DNA from 4 places in the Streptomyces sp. NBC_01485 genome. Region 2 is predicted to be linked to each of the others. Evidence: riboswitches for the same ligand, from Rfam matches in the RefSeq annotation. Region 2 holds a riboswitch; each other region holds the start of a gene.
What was found. A riboswitch is a leader RNA that binds a small molecule or an ion and turns the genes downstream of it on or off. The one in region 2 is predicted to bind cobalamin.

Region 1 (3,201 bases), 1.3 Mb from region 2:
TGGCAGGCGGCCTCCACCCCCGCCTCGTTCGAGGAGGCCGGGCGGCGCGGGGTCGGGGTGCTCGGCACCACGCTGTGGGAATCGCTCGACCGGGTTCAGCGGCTGGTCGAGCTGTACCGGACGGCGGCCGCCGACTGCCGGGAACCGGTCGGCGCGTTCGTCAACGACCAGGTCGCCTTCTTCACCTTCGTGCACTGCGCCGAGACCGACGAACAGGCCATGCGCGACGGCGCGGCGGCCGCGGCCGCCTGGTACACCGCACGTGCGCTGATCTTCTTCGAGGCCGCCGAGGCGTTCGTCGAGAACATGGCCCGCGAGCAGGAACTCGTCAGCGCCCCGGGCGGTGGTGGCCTGGCCGGCGCCTTCCTGCGCGCCGAGGCCGCGGCGTCCGGCGGCCCGAACCGCGCCCAACTGGCCATCGGCCGCATCCTCCAGGGCGAGACCGTCCCCGACGACGAGCTGTTCGAGGCCCTCAGCGAACAGGACTCCCTGATCGTCGGCAGCCCCGAAACCTGCCGCAAGAAGCTCCGCGCCTACGCCGACCTGGGCATCGACCGCCTCATGTGCTTCCAGCAGGTGGGCGCCCTGCCCCACGAGAGCGTGCTGCGCAGCATCCGGCTGATCGGGGACCTGATCCCGGAGTTCGACATCCAGGACGCATAGGACGCGTGGAAGACGCGTGGAATGCGTGGGCCCATGGACGGCGACCTGCTGTCAGGACCGGGGGCTCACAGCGTTCCCTTGTGGGTGCGGTGTCGGAGGTGGGGCCGTCTGCGCGAGCGTGATCTGCGGGGGGCCGTCGGGTCCGGTCCCTCGATCGGTGTCCCGGAGCGGCCGTAGTGGAAGGCGGCGATGCGTTCGCCGTGCTGCGTGTTGAGCCGGTGAATGAGGAACACCCCGAGCGCGATCATCGCCAGGATCACGATCACGGTCACGAACGTCACCATCGTCCTCACCTTCCCGTCGGCTGGTACGGCTGGTACGGCTGATACGGCGGCGCGGCGGCGACGGCCGGGATGTGCGAAATGTCCTCCGTACTTCGAGGCTACTCCCCCGGGCCTGCGCGTAACGGCGGCCCCGTTCTCCCGGCCGGGAGCCCGGGGCCCCTGTGGTAACTTGCCGAAGCCAGTCGTACCCATGTGCGTATTTGTACGTGCATGAGCCAGGGAATCCGGTGCGAATCCGGAGCTGACGCGCAGCGGTAAGGGCGACGGGCGGGGCACTGGCCACTGGAGCGCGATCGCGGTCCGGGAAGGCGCCTCGTCCGGTTGACCCCGAGTCCGAAGACCTGCTGGCGGCCTCCGATGCCGTAAGACGGCCGGGGGAGCACCGTACGACCGGGCTTCGCGCAAGGGCCCTCGACACCGAAGGAAGTTCCGTGCCGCTCGCACGCCCCGTCCGCCCTGTTCGTCCTGCCGTGCTGTTCCTGGCCGGCGGCCTGTTGCTGACCGGCTGCGGTGGCTCCACCGCCGCATCCGGCTCGTCCGACTCGCCCAACTCGTCCGGCTCATCCGCCTCTTCGGGCAAGGGCTCGGCGTCGGGGGGCTCCGGCGGCTATCCGGTCACGCTCGACAACTGCGGGCAGAAGGTCCGCGTCGACGGGCCTCCGAAGCGGGCGGTCTCGCTCAACCAGGGCACGACCGAGATCATGCTCTCCCTCGGGCTGGCCGACCGTATGGCGGGCACCGCCACCTGGACCGACCCGGTGGCGAAGGGGCTGGAGAAGGCCAATGCGAAGGTGACGCGGCTGGCCGACAAGGCCCCCTCCTTCGAGAAGGTCCTGGACGCCGAACCCGACTTCGTCGCCTCCTCGTTCGCCTCCACCCTCGGCAAGGGCGGCGTCGCCACCCGCGAGCAGTTCGAGAAGCTCGGCGTGCCCACCTACCTCTCCCCCTCCGACTGCGTAGGCAAGGACAACACCGGCGACGGCGACGGCTCGCGCACCGAGCCGCTCACCATGGACGCGGTCTACGGCGAAGTCACCGACCTGGCCAGGGTCTTCGGCGTCGAGGAGCGCGGCACGAAGCTCGTCGCCGACCTGAAGGCCCGGGTGGACAAGGCCGTCTCGGGGCTCGACGCCCAGGACATCACCCTCATGTACTGGTTCGCCAACTCCCAGTCCCCGTATCTGGCGGGCTGCTGCGGCGCCCCCGGCATCATCACCCGCGAGCTCGGCGCGAAGAACGCCTTCGAGGACAGCCACGACGAGTGGCCCCAGGTCAACTGGGAGACCGTCGCCGACCGCGACCCCGACGTCCTGGTCATCGGCGACCTGAGCCGTAAGCAGGAGACGGCCGAGACCGCCGCGAAGAAGATCGAGTTCCTGGAGTCCGACCCGGTCACGAAGAACATGACGGCGGTGAAGAAGAAGCGGTACGTGCTGCTGTCCGGGCAGGCCATGAACCCGACCGTCCGGACCGTCGAGGGCGTGGAGAAAGTGGCGGCGGCGCTGCGCGCGTACGGCCTCGGGGGATGACCGACGCCCTGCCGGCGACGACCCCGACGGCAACCCCGTCAGCTAGCCCGGCGGCGGTGCGCGGGCTGCGTCGCGCGCTGCTGTGGGCGGCGGGACTCGCGCTGCTGGTCCTCTCCGTCGCCGTGGCGATCACCATCGGCCCGGCCGACATCGCCGTCGGTGACGTGTGGGCGTCGGTGGCCGCCCATCTCGGCTGGGGGCAGGCGGAGTTGACGCCGATCCGGGACGGGATCGTATGGAATCTGCGGCTGCCGCGCACGCTGCTGGCCGCCGTGTGCGGGGCCGGGCTCGCCGTGTGCGGCGCGGTGATGCAGTCGCTGCTGCGCAATCCGCTCGCCGACCCCTTCGTCCTCGGCGTCTCCTCCGGGGCCTCGACCGGCGCGGTCCTGGTCGTCGTGCTCGGCGTGGGCGGCGGTGTCCTGTCGCTCTCCGGGGGCGCGTTCCTGGGCGCGGCGCTCTCCTTCGCGCTGGTGCTGCTGCTCAGCCACACCCTCGGCGGCACCACGGACCGGGTGGTGCTCGCCGGTGTGGCGGCCATGCAACTGTTCTCCGCGCTCACCTCGTTCGTCATCCTGACGGCCGCGGACGCGGAGACCACGCGCGGGGTGCTGTTCTGGCTGCTCGGCTCGCTCAGCGGGGCCGGCTGGAGCGAAGTCGGCGTGGGCCTCGCGGTCCTGGTGGGGACGCTGCTGGTGTGCGCCGGCCACGCGACGACACTGGACGCG
Region 2 (3,201 bases):
GTGGGCGCGATGGCCAGCAGCAGCGAGTTGCGCAGGCCGGTCGCCGCGATCCGCTCGCGCAGCGCCGCCCAGCGCTCCGGCCAGGTGAACTCGACGCCGTAGTGGTCGGGGTGCAGCACGCCCCGGGCGGTGCGGGTCTTGTCCCAGGCCGGCAGCGGGCCGCCCCGCTCGGCGAGGCCGGCGGAGGCCTCGTACGCGGCGAGCATGATGCGCTCGGCGATCCGGGTGGAGAGCGCCTTGGCCTCGGGGGAGTCGAAGGGCAGCCGCAGCTTGAAGAAGACGTCCTGGAGGCCCATCGCGCCCAGGCCCACCGGCCGCCAGCGGGCGTTGGAGCGGCCCGCCTGCTCGGTCGGGTAGAAGTTGATGTCGACGACCCGGTCGAGGAAGGTGACGGCCGTGCGGACGGTCTCGTCCAGCCGCTCCCAGTCGATGTCGCCGGTCGCCGTGTCGACGAACGCGCCCAGGTTCACCGAACCCAGGTTGCAGACCGCCGTCTCGCCGTCGTCGGTCACCTCCAGGATCTCCGTGCAGAGGTTGGAGGAGTGGACGACGTGACCCGGCTCGGCCGTCTGGTTGGCGGTGCGGTTGGCGGCGTCCTTGAAGGTCATCCAGCCGTTGCCGGTCTGCGCGAGGGTGCGCATCATCCGGCCGTACAGGTCACGGGCGGGGATGGTCTTCTTCGCGAGCCCGTCCGCCTCGGCCTTGCGGTACGCCGCGTCGAACTCGTCGCCCCACAGGTCGACCAGTTCGGGCACGTCCGACGGCGAGAACAGCGACCACTGCTCGTCCGCGTTCACGCGGCGCATGAACTCGTCCGGGATCCAGTGCGCGAGGTTCAGGTTGTGCGTACGGCGGGCGTCCTCACCGGTGTTGTCCCGCAGCTCCAGGAACTCCTCGATGTCGGAGTGCCAGGTCTCCAGGTAGACCGCCGCCGCGCCCTTGCGCCGCCCGCCCTGGTTCACGGCGGCGACGGAGGCGTCCAGCGTCTTCAGGAACGGCACGATGCCGTTGGAGTGCCCGTTGGTCCCGCGGATCAGCGAACCGCGGCTGCGGATGCGGGAGTACGACAGACCGATGCCGCCGGCGTGCTTGGAGAGGCGGGCGACCTGGTGGTAGCGGTCGTAGATGGAGTCCAGCTCGTCCAGCGGGGAGTCCAGCAGGTAGCAGGACGACATCTGGGGGTGCCGGGTACCGGAGTTGAAGAGCGTGGGGGAGGACGGGAGGTAGTCCAGGCGGCTCATCAGCCGGTAGAGGGCCGCGACCTCGTCCAGCGCGCGCGGGCTGTCGTCCTCGGCGAGGCCGGAGGCGACCCGCAGCAGGAAGTGCTGGGGCGTCTCGACGACCTTGCGGGTGATCGGGTGCCGCAGCAGGTAGCGGCTGTGCAGGGTGCGCAGGCCGAAGTAGCCGAAGCGGTCGTCGGCCTGTTCGTCGATCAGCGCGTCGAGGCGCACGGCGTGGACGCGCACGAACTCGGCGGTGCGGTCCGCGATCAGGCCCTCGCGGTGGCCGACGGCGACCGAGCCGGTGAACGACGTGACGCCCTGGGAGGCGGCCTCCGCGGCGATGCCGACCGTCAGCAGCCGGGCGGCCAGCTTCGAGTAGGCGGGGTCCTCGGAGATCAGGCCGGCGGCCGCCTCCGTGGCCAGCTCGCGCAGCTCCGCCTCGTCGGCCCGGGCGGACCGGCCGCGCAGGGCCGCGGCGGCGACCCGGCCGGGGTCGGCGTCGGGCAGATCGGCGGTCAGCTCGGTCAGGGTACGCAGCAACGCGGTACCGGGACCGTCGGTCTTCAGCTCGGTGACTGAAGCCGGTTCGGCTGGCGCGATGGTCACGTGGGGCTCTCCCTCGCTCGGCGGTGGGCCTGGCGGAGGGCAGGGGGCAGCACACGAGCGCACGGGGCGTCGCGTCCACCGGCCCGCTCCACGAGGCCCGGACGTCAGGGCACCCGGACCTGCTGGACCGGGAGCGCTGTCGGCAGGTCCTCGGACTGGCCATGCGTGCGCAAATACAGAGGTACGCACGCGAGTACACCGTTGCGGGACAGTTCCGGATTCGCACCGGATTCCCCTGCGGCGACAGCGAGCACGAGCATACATCTTGTGTTCACCCGTCATGCCACCCCCAGATGTTGTGTCGCGCCGACTTCAGAGCGTGTCGGAGCGTCAACTCATGGGTACGACCGCGGGCTATGGCGCGGGCTACGACCGCGGGCCGCCGGAGGTCCTGCCGCCGGCGGCCCGCAGTCGGTCGCGGTGTCGGCCGTCTAGTGAGCGGACCCGGCCGTCGCCGGGGGAAGCTCCACCTGGACGCCCTTGTCGCCGGCGTCCGCCGTGTAGTCCTCCGGGCGGGTCTCGTCGACGCCCTCCGGGGCCTTCGCCGCCTTCAGGACGAAGGTGAGGACCACGGTGACGACGACGTTGAGGACGAACGCCGTCAGGCCGATGTAGCCGATCTCACCGATGCCCGGGATCTCCTTCGCCGAGCCGCCGAAGTGCTTCTGGGTCGGGGAGGCGACGCCGTACGCGGCGAACGTGCCGTAGATCATGCCGACCGCCCAGCCGGCGAGCAGGGCCCAGCGGTGGAACCAGCGAGTGAAGAGGCCGCCGACCAGGGCCGGGAAGGTCTGCAGGATCCAGATGCCGCCCAGGAGCTGGAAGTTGATGGCGACCGTCTTGTCCATGGTGAGGACGAAGGCCAGGGCTCCCACCTTCACCAGCAGCGAGACCAGCTTGGAGACCTTGGTCTCCTGCGCGGGCGTCGCGTCCGGCCTGATGAAGTCCTTGTAGATGTTCCGGGTGAAGAGGTTCGCGGCCGCGATCGACATGATGGCGGCCGGGACGAGCGCGCCGATGCCGATCGCCGCGAACGCCACGCCCGCGAACCAGTCCGGGAACATGTCCTCGAAGAGCTGCGGGATCGCCAGTTGCCCGTTGGTGACCTTGACCCCGGCCGCGATCGCCATGAAGCCCAGCAGCGCGAGCAGACCCAGCATCAGGGAGTACAGCGGCAGGATCGTGGTGTTGCGGCGGATCACCTCACGGCTGCGGGAGGACAGCGTCGCCGTGATGGAGTGCGGGTACATGAACAGCGCGAGCGCCGAGCCGAGCGCGAGCGTCGCGTACGTCCACTGGCCGGGTTCCGCCGGGGCCAGCGCGCCGCGCGGCTTGCCGGTGGCCGGGTTGGTCCGGCTGTACGCCTCGCTCG
Region 3 (3,201 bases), 4.3 Mb from region 2:
TGGCTGGTGGGCCTGCCCTCCAGTTCCTCCCACGCCCTCATGGGCGGCCTGATCGGCGCCACCATCGCCTCGGCCGGCGCCGGCGCGGTGCACGGCGACGCGCTGGTCACCAAGGTGCTGATCCCGGCGATCGCGGCGCCGATCGTCGCCGGCGTCGCGGCTCTGCTCGCGACCCGCCTGTCCTACAGCCTCGGCAGGAAGGCCGACGGCAAGGCCGCGGCGAAGGGCTACCGCGCGGGCCAGATCGCCTCGGCCGGCCTGGTCTCCCTCGCGCACGGCACCAACGACGCGCAGAAGACGATGGGCATCATCACCCTCGCCCTGGTCGCCGGCGGCGCCGTGGCCCCCGACTCCGACCCGCCCACCTGGGTCATCCTCTCCGCCGGTCTCGCGATCGCGCTCGGCACCTACCTCGGCGGCTGGCGCATCATCCGCACCATGGGCAAGGGCCTGACCGACCTTCAGCCGCAGCAGGGCTTCGCCGCCCAGACCAGCGCGGCCACGGTCATCCTGGCCTCCTCCCACCTCGGCTTCTCCCTCTCCACCACGCACTCGGTCTCCGGTGCGGTGATGGGCGCGGGCCTGGGCCGCAAGGGCGGGGTGGTCCGCTGGTCGACGGCGACCCGCATGTTCGTCGCGTGGGGTCTGACGCTCCCGGCGGCGGCCCTGGTGGGCGCGCTGGCCGAGTCGGTCACCGACCTCGGCGACTGGGGTACGGCGGTCGTGGCCGTGTTCCTGGTGGCCTCCAGCGCGGCGATCTGGAAGATCTCGCGGCGCGAGGTCGTCGACGCGTCGAACGTCAACGAGACCGATGAGCCCGATGCGACCGGTACGACCGAGGAGTCGCCGGGCGTGATCACCGCGGCGATCGCAGCGGTGACCCCGCCTCCGGCGGGCCCGGTCACCGACGGCCTGACGGCCACCATCCCGTCCCCGGCCGCCACGTCCACCGAGCCCACGGCCGTCTGAGCCCGCGCGCTCAGCACGAAGCGCACCCGGTACGAAGGAAGAGAAACAGCATGAAGATCGACTGGGCGGCCCTGGGCTCCGTCTTCGGCGTCAGTCTCGTGGTCACCGTGGGCCTCGTGGCCCTGTTCACCCTCGGCATCATGGGCCTGTCCCGCCAGGAGCGGGTCACGGCCGAGGGCGGCTCGGCCGCCCTCGCGGTGACGGGCGCCTACGCGTGCTTCGCGGCCTGCGCGGCGGCGGTGGCCTACGGGATCTCACTGATCGTCGTCTGACGCGCCACCTGAACACCCCCGGGGTGCGGGACGGATCACCGTCGCGCACCCCGTTCTCGTGGTTCCCGTGACCGCGGCAACCGCCTCTGTGTGGGGTTCTGCACACTCCAGCCTCGCAGGTCAACGGCAAGTTGACGGGTCTTCCGGGCCCGTGGTGGACTGCCCGAGCCATATACGGCGGCAGGAGAGGAAGCCGGTGCGAATCCGGCGCGGTCCCGCCACTGTCACCGGGGAGTGAACCCCGGGAGCCAGGAACTCTCGCCGCCGGTCTCGTCGAACCAGGGCGTGGACACCCTGAGTGAGGACATATCGCCATGCTCGGCTGCCGATCGAGGTTCAGTACCAGCGCACCCTCCGACTCAGCGACCGGCTGAGCCGATGCGTGCCGATCGCGTCTTCGCGTACGGCGCCGCCGCCGGCCTTCTCGGCGACCACCTGCTCGGCGACCCGCGCCGCGGCCATCCGGTGGCCGCGTTCGGGCGGGCCGCGGGCGCCGTGGAGCGGGTGTTGTGGCGCGACCATCGCGGGTGGGGGGCGCTGCACACCGGGGTGTGCGTCGGCGGCGCCGTCGCCCTCGCGGCCGGTGCCGTGCGCTGCGTACGGTCCTCCCGCACCGCCTCCGTCGCCCTCACCGCCGCCGCCACCTGGGCCGTCGTCGGCGGGACCTCGCTCGCGCGCGAGGCGCGGGCCGTCGGGCGGGCGCTGGAGGCCGGGGACGTCGAAGGGGCCAGGGCGCGGCTGCCGCATCTGTGCGGCCGGGATCCGCAGGCGCTGGACGCCGACGGGATCGCCCGGGCCGTCGTCGAGTCAGTCGCCGAGAACACCTCGGACGCCGTGGTGGGGGCCCTGGTGTGGGGAGCCGTGGGCGGGGTGCCCGGGCTCGTCGGGTTCCGCGCCGTGAACACGCTCGACGCCATGGTCGGGCACAAGTCGCCCAGACACCGGCGCTACGGCTGGGCCTCCGCCCGTCTCGACGACGTGGCCGGCTGGCCGGGCGCCCGCCTCACCGCCGTCCTCGCGGCCGCCGCCGGCGACGATCCGCGGGGCGCCGTGCGCGCCTGGCGCACCGACGCCGCCAAGCACCCGAGCCCGAACGCCGGTCCCGTGGAGGCCTCGTTCGCGGGCGCCCTCGGGGTGCGGCTGGGCGGGACGCTGTCCTACGGCGGGCGGGTGGAGCACCGGCCCGTGCTCAACTCCCCGGGCCGCGCCGTGGACGTACCCGACATCGAGCGGGCCGTACGGCTCTCCCGGCGCGTCGGGCTGCTCGCCCTCGGCGTCGGGGTCGCCGGGCGGCTTCTCGCGAAGGGACGCAGGTCATGACGGGCGGCGGGCTGCTGGTCGCCGGCACCACCTCCGACGCCGGCAAGAGCGTCGTCACGGCCGGCATCTGCCGGTGGCTGGTGCGGCAAGGGGTGAAGGTCGCGCCCTTCAAGGCGCAGAACATGTCCCTCAATTCGTTCGTCACGCGCGAAGGCGCCGAGATCGGGCGGGCCCAGGCCATGCAGGCCCAGGCCTGCCGGGTCGAGCCGACCGCGCTGATGAACCCGGTGCTGCTCAAGCCCGGCGGCGAGCAGAGCAGCCAGGTGGTGCTGCTCGGGAAGCCCGTCGGGGAGCTCAGTGCCCGGGGGTATCACGGGGGGCGGCAGCAGAAACTCCTCGGAACCGTTCTCGACTGCCTCGCCGAGTTGCGGGGCACGTATGACGCGGTGATCTGTGAGGGGGCCGGCTCTCCTGCCGAGATCAATCTTCGGCGGACCGACATCGTGAACATGGGGATCGCGCGGGGCGCGCGGCTGCCCGTGCTCGTCGTCGGCGACATCGACCGCGGCGGGGTCTTCGCGTCCTTCTTCGGGACGGTCGCGCTGCTCTCGCCAGAGGACCAGGAACTCGTCGCCGGGTTCCTCGTCAACAAGTTCCGCGGGGACGTCTCCCTGCTGGAGCCGGGCCTCGACATGCTGCA
Region 4 (3,201 bases), 2.7 Mb from region 2:
CGGCTGCTCCGCTCCATCGCTCTCCTGTGATCCCGTACGGTAGCCGGGCCCGCACAACGAATCCGCCTTCCGGCCGTGGTCCCGCTGCGAGTTCGCCCCCCAGTGCCCGCGCCCGCTCCGTCATGCCGGCGATGCCGCTGCCCCCGCCCGGCCTGGCCGGGCGGGCTGTCATGCGGCCGTCGTCCTCGACAGCCACAGTCAGCTCCCGGTCCCCGTAGGCGAGCCGGATCGTGACGTGTCCGGCGCCGCTGTGTCGAGCCACGTTGGTCAGTGATTCCTGCACGATCCGGTACGCGGCCAGGTCGACTCGGGCAGGCAACGCGCGCTCAGCCCCAGTCCGTTCGATCCGCACCGCGAGCCCCGCGAGATTCGCCGAGCCCACCAACGTGTCCACCCGGGCCAGCCCAGGCGTGGGCGCCCTGGGCGCGTCCTCGTCAACCCGGCGGAGCACATCGAGGGTGGCCCGCAACTCCTGCAACGTGTCCCGACTACCCGCCTTGATGGCGCTCAGCGCCGCCTCAGCCTGCGCAGGGTCCTTCTTCAGACGGTGCAGGGCCGCGCCCGACTGTACGTTGATCATCGAAATGTTGTGCCCGATCACATCGTGCAGCTCGCGGGCGATGCGCAACCGTTCTTCGGTCGCCCGCAGCCGCGCCTCCTCCTCGGCATACGCCAGCCGGCCGTGCCGCCCACTGCCGAGAGCCACGACGGCGACCAGCCAGCCAGTGAGCATGAACACCGCCGTACCGGTGACATCGCTCGCGGTCGTGAGGGTGGCCGCGCCCACGCCGATCACCATGGCCGCCGCCATGGCGATGGCCGCCTGCATCCGGCCCTGGGCCGCGATGGCGTACAGCGCCACGATCGGAACCAGAACCAGCGGCCCGTCGACGTCACTCAGCACGTAGTAGGCGCCCGTGCCCACCACCGTGAACCAGCCCACGGCCACCGGATACCGACGCCGAAAGAGCAACGCGCCACACACCACGATCACCAGCAGCCAGGACACGACCCGCGAAGGCAGCGGGTCGCCGCCGTGGCCCAACAGCTTCCCCTCGGGAAACGCCACCAATACGAACACCCCGCCGGCCAGCGCAGCATCGGCGCGGGCGCCACGAGGCAGCCGGACACGGATCTGTTCGAAGAGCGCCACACGTCCATTCTGCCCGTGCCGCCGATCCACGGTGGACACCGAGCAGGCAAGGGGGCGGAATGTGGGGCAACCGGTCCGGCACAACGGGCAAGGGTCCGCGCCCATCGGTTCTTACCTGACCGGGCGGCCAGGGACCCGCGGCACGCAGGGACCAAGGACCGCCTCACCGGCATAGTCGTGATCGACTTTGCGTGCCGGTCGCCACGACCCAGCACGGCCGTCCTCATCCCGTCCCAGCACCATCCCAGCACGGTAGGGATGAGCAGGGGTAATCACAGGTGACGAAGGGTCAGGTTTCCCATCACCAGGGCGGGAAGCGCGCGTGCGGCGTTTCCCGCCCTCGGCCTGTTTCACACACGCCCGCCGCATGGTCCTCCTCACCATCCGGATGGTGGACGTCACCCGCCGTGTCCCTGAGCGGGCCCGTAGGCCGGCCGGTGCAGCTGGTTCGCCCCGTCCGCCAGGCGGGATGCGTCGCAAGAGGGAACCCGGTGGGAATCCGGGACTGCCCCGCAGCGGTGAGCGGGAACGACCGCCGTCATACGCACTGGACCCGGTGAACAGGGTGCAGTCCTACGGCACCCGCTACGTCCGCCCGCCGGTCCTGGCCGGCGACATCTCGCGGCCCGAGCCGATGACCGTGCGATGGACGACGTATGCCCAGTCTCTGACCGAGCGCCCGGTCAAGGGCATGCTCACCGGACCGGTCACCATGCTCGCCTGGTCCTTCGTCCGCGACGACCAGCCCCTCGGCGACACCGCCCGCCAGGTGGCCCTCGCCCTGCGCGACGAGGTCAACGACCTTGAGGCCGCAGGGACTTCGGTGATCCAGGTGGACGAGCCCGCGCTGCGCGAGACGCTCCCGCTACGGGCCGCCGACCGCCCGGCCTACCTGGCGTGGGCCACGGAGGCGTTCCGGCTCAGCACGAGCGGAGTACGGCCGGACACACAGGTCCACACGCACATGTGCTACGCCGAGTTCGGCGACATCGTCCAGGCCATCGACGACCTCGACGCCGACGTCATCAGCCTGGAGGCCGCCCGCTCCCACATGCAGGTCGCCCGCGGACTCGCCGCCCACGGCTACCCGCGCGAGGCCGGACCCGGCGTCTACGACATCCACTCCCCGCGGGTGCCCAGCATCGAGGAAGCCGCCGAACTGCTCCGTACCGGCCTGAAGGCGATTCCCGCCGAACGGCTGTGGGTCAACCCCGACTGCGGGCTGAAGACCCGCGGCTGGCCCGAGACCCGCGCCTCGCTGGAGCCGGGCCGGCGGTTGTCGTATTCCGTCGGAATGACCATCACCGACGCCATCCACCAGGCGGTGCTGAAGATCCCGAGGACGGCGTGGACGTCGGCCTACGACGCCGGCGGCACCGAGCGGCCCGGGTGCCTGGGTCGCGGAGATCACCGACATGCCCGACCTGAGCACGTGGCCGAAGGGGATGCGGCGGACCGTCCGCAAGGAACGCCCGCACCCCGGCGCCCAGTTGCGGTTCACCGACCTCGACGGGCTGCGGCTGACCTGTTTCGCGACCAACATCAAAGGGCGGCCAGCTCGCCGACCTCGAACTACGTCATCGCCGTCGGGCCCGCTGCGAGGACCGCATCCGAGGCGCCCGCGACACCGGACTGCGCAACCTGCCCCTGCACGACACCGCACAGAACCGGATCTGGCCGGAGATCGTCTCCCTCGCACTCGACCTCCTCGCCTGGATGCCCATGCTCGCCCTGACCGGCCAAACCCGCCGCTGGGAACCCAAGAAGCTCCGCCTGCGCCTGTTCTCCGCCGCCGCCCAGCTCGTGCACACCGGACGCCGCCACTGGCTCCGCTTCACCGCCCGATGGCCCTGGATCGATGTCATCACCCACGCGATCGACAGGCTCCACAGCCTCCCGAACCCCATCTGACCAGCCACCTCGACCGTCCCGACAACCCGCACCACCACACCGGTGAAGTGGAACCCGGCGCCCATCCGACGCGAGAGCCGGGCCCTCGACCTGCCCCAGCCCCGAAAAGACCCACCACACAGCCACAAAGTCCCCGT

Region 1: another riboswitch for cobalamin. It lies ahead of OG352_RS33675 (ABC transporter substrate-binding protein); the one in region 2 lies ahead of OG352_RS28865 (ribonucleoside-diphosphate reductase subunit alpha).
Region 3: another riboswitch for cobalamin. It lies ahead of OG352_RS09695 (cobalamin biosynthesis protein); the one in region 2 lies ahead of OG352_RS28865 (ribonucleoside-diphosphate reductase subunit alpha).
Region 4: another riboswitch for cobalamin. It lies ahead of OG352_RS39480 (5-methyltetrahydropteroyltriglutamate--homocysteine S-methyltransferase); the one in region 2 lies ahead of OG352_RS28865 (ribonucleoside-diphosphate reductase subunit alpha).

Annotation. Positions count from the first base shown of each region.
Region 1 covers NZ_CP109435.1:7,623,776-7,626,976, reverse strand. Annotated here, with positions in the region: gene OG352_RS33685 (LLM class flavin-dependent oxidoreductase) at 1-663, shown strand, start outside; gene OG352_RS33680 (hypothetical protein) at 729-947, opposite strand; cobalamin riboswitch at 1,110-1,310, shown strand; gene OG352_RS33675 (ABC transporter substrate-binding protein) at 1,379-2,476, shown strand; gene OG352_RS33670 (FecCD family ABC transporter permease) at 2,473-3,201, shown strand, end outside.
Region 2 covers NZ_CP109435.1:6,356,652-6,359,852, forward strand. Annotated here, with positions in the region: gene OG352_RS28865 (ribonucleoside-diphosphate reductase subunit alpha) at 1-1,829, opposite strand, end outside; cobalamin riboswitch at 1,954-2,089, opposite strand; gene mctP (monocarboxylate uptake permease MctP) at 2,261-3,201, opposite strand, start outside.
Region 3 covers NZ_CP109435.1:2,092,143-2,095,343, forward strand. Annotated here, with positions in the region: gene OG352_RS09685 (inorganic phosphate transporter) at 1-969, shown strand, start outside; gene OG352_RS09690 (hypothetical protein) at 1,020-1,241, shown strand; cobalamin riboswitch at 1,380-1,518, shown strand; gene OG352_RS09695 (cobalamin biosynthesis protein) at 1,620-2,561, shown strand; gene OG352_RS09700 (cobyric acid synthase) at 2,558-3,201, shown strand, end outside.
Region 4 covers NZ_CP109435.1:9,096,417-9,099,617, reverse strand. Annotated here, with positions in the region: gene OG352_RS39485 (sensor histidine kinase) at 1-1,153, opposite strand, end outside; cobalamin riboswitch at 1,604-1,774, shown strand; partial or broken gene OG352_RS39480 (5-methyltetrahydropteroyltriglutamate--homocysteine S-methyltransferase) at 1,758-2,357, shown strand; partial or broken gene OG352_RS39475 (transposase) at 2,424-3,064, shown strand.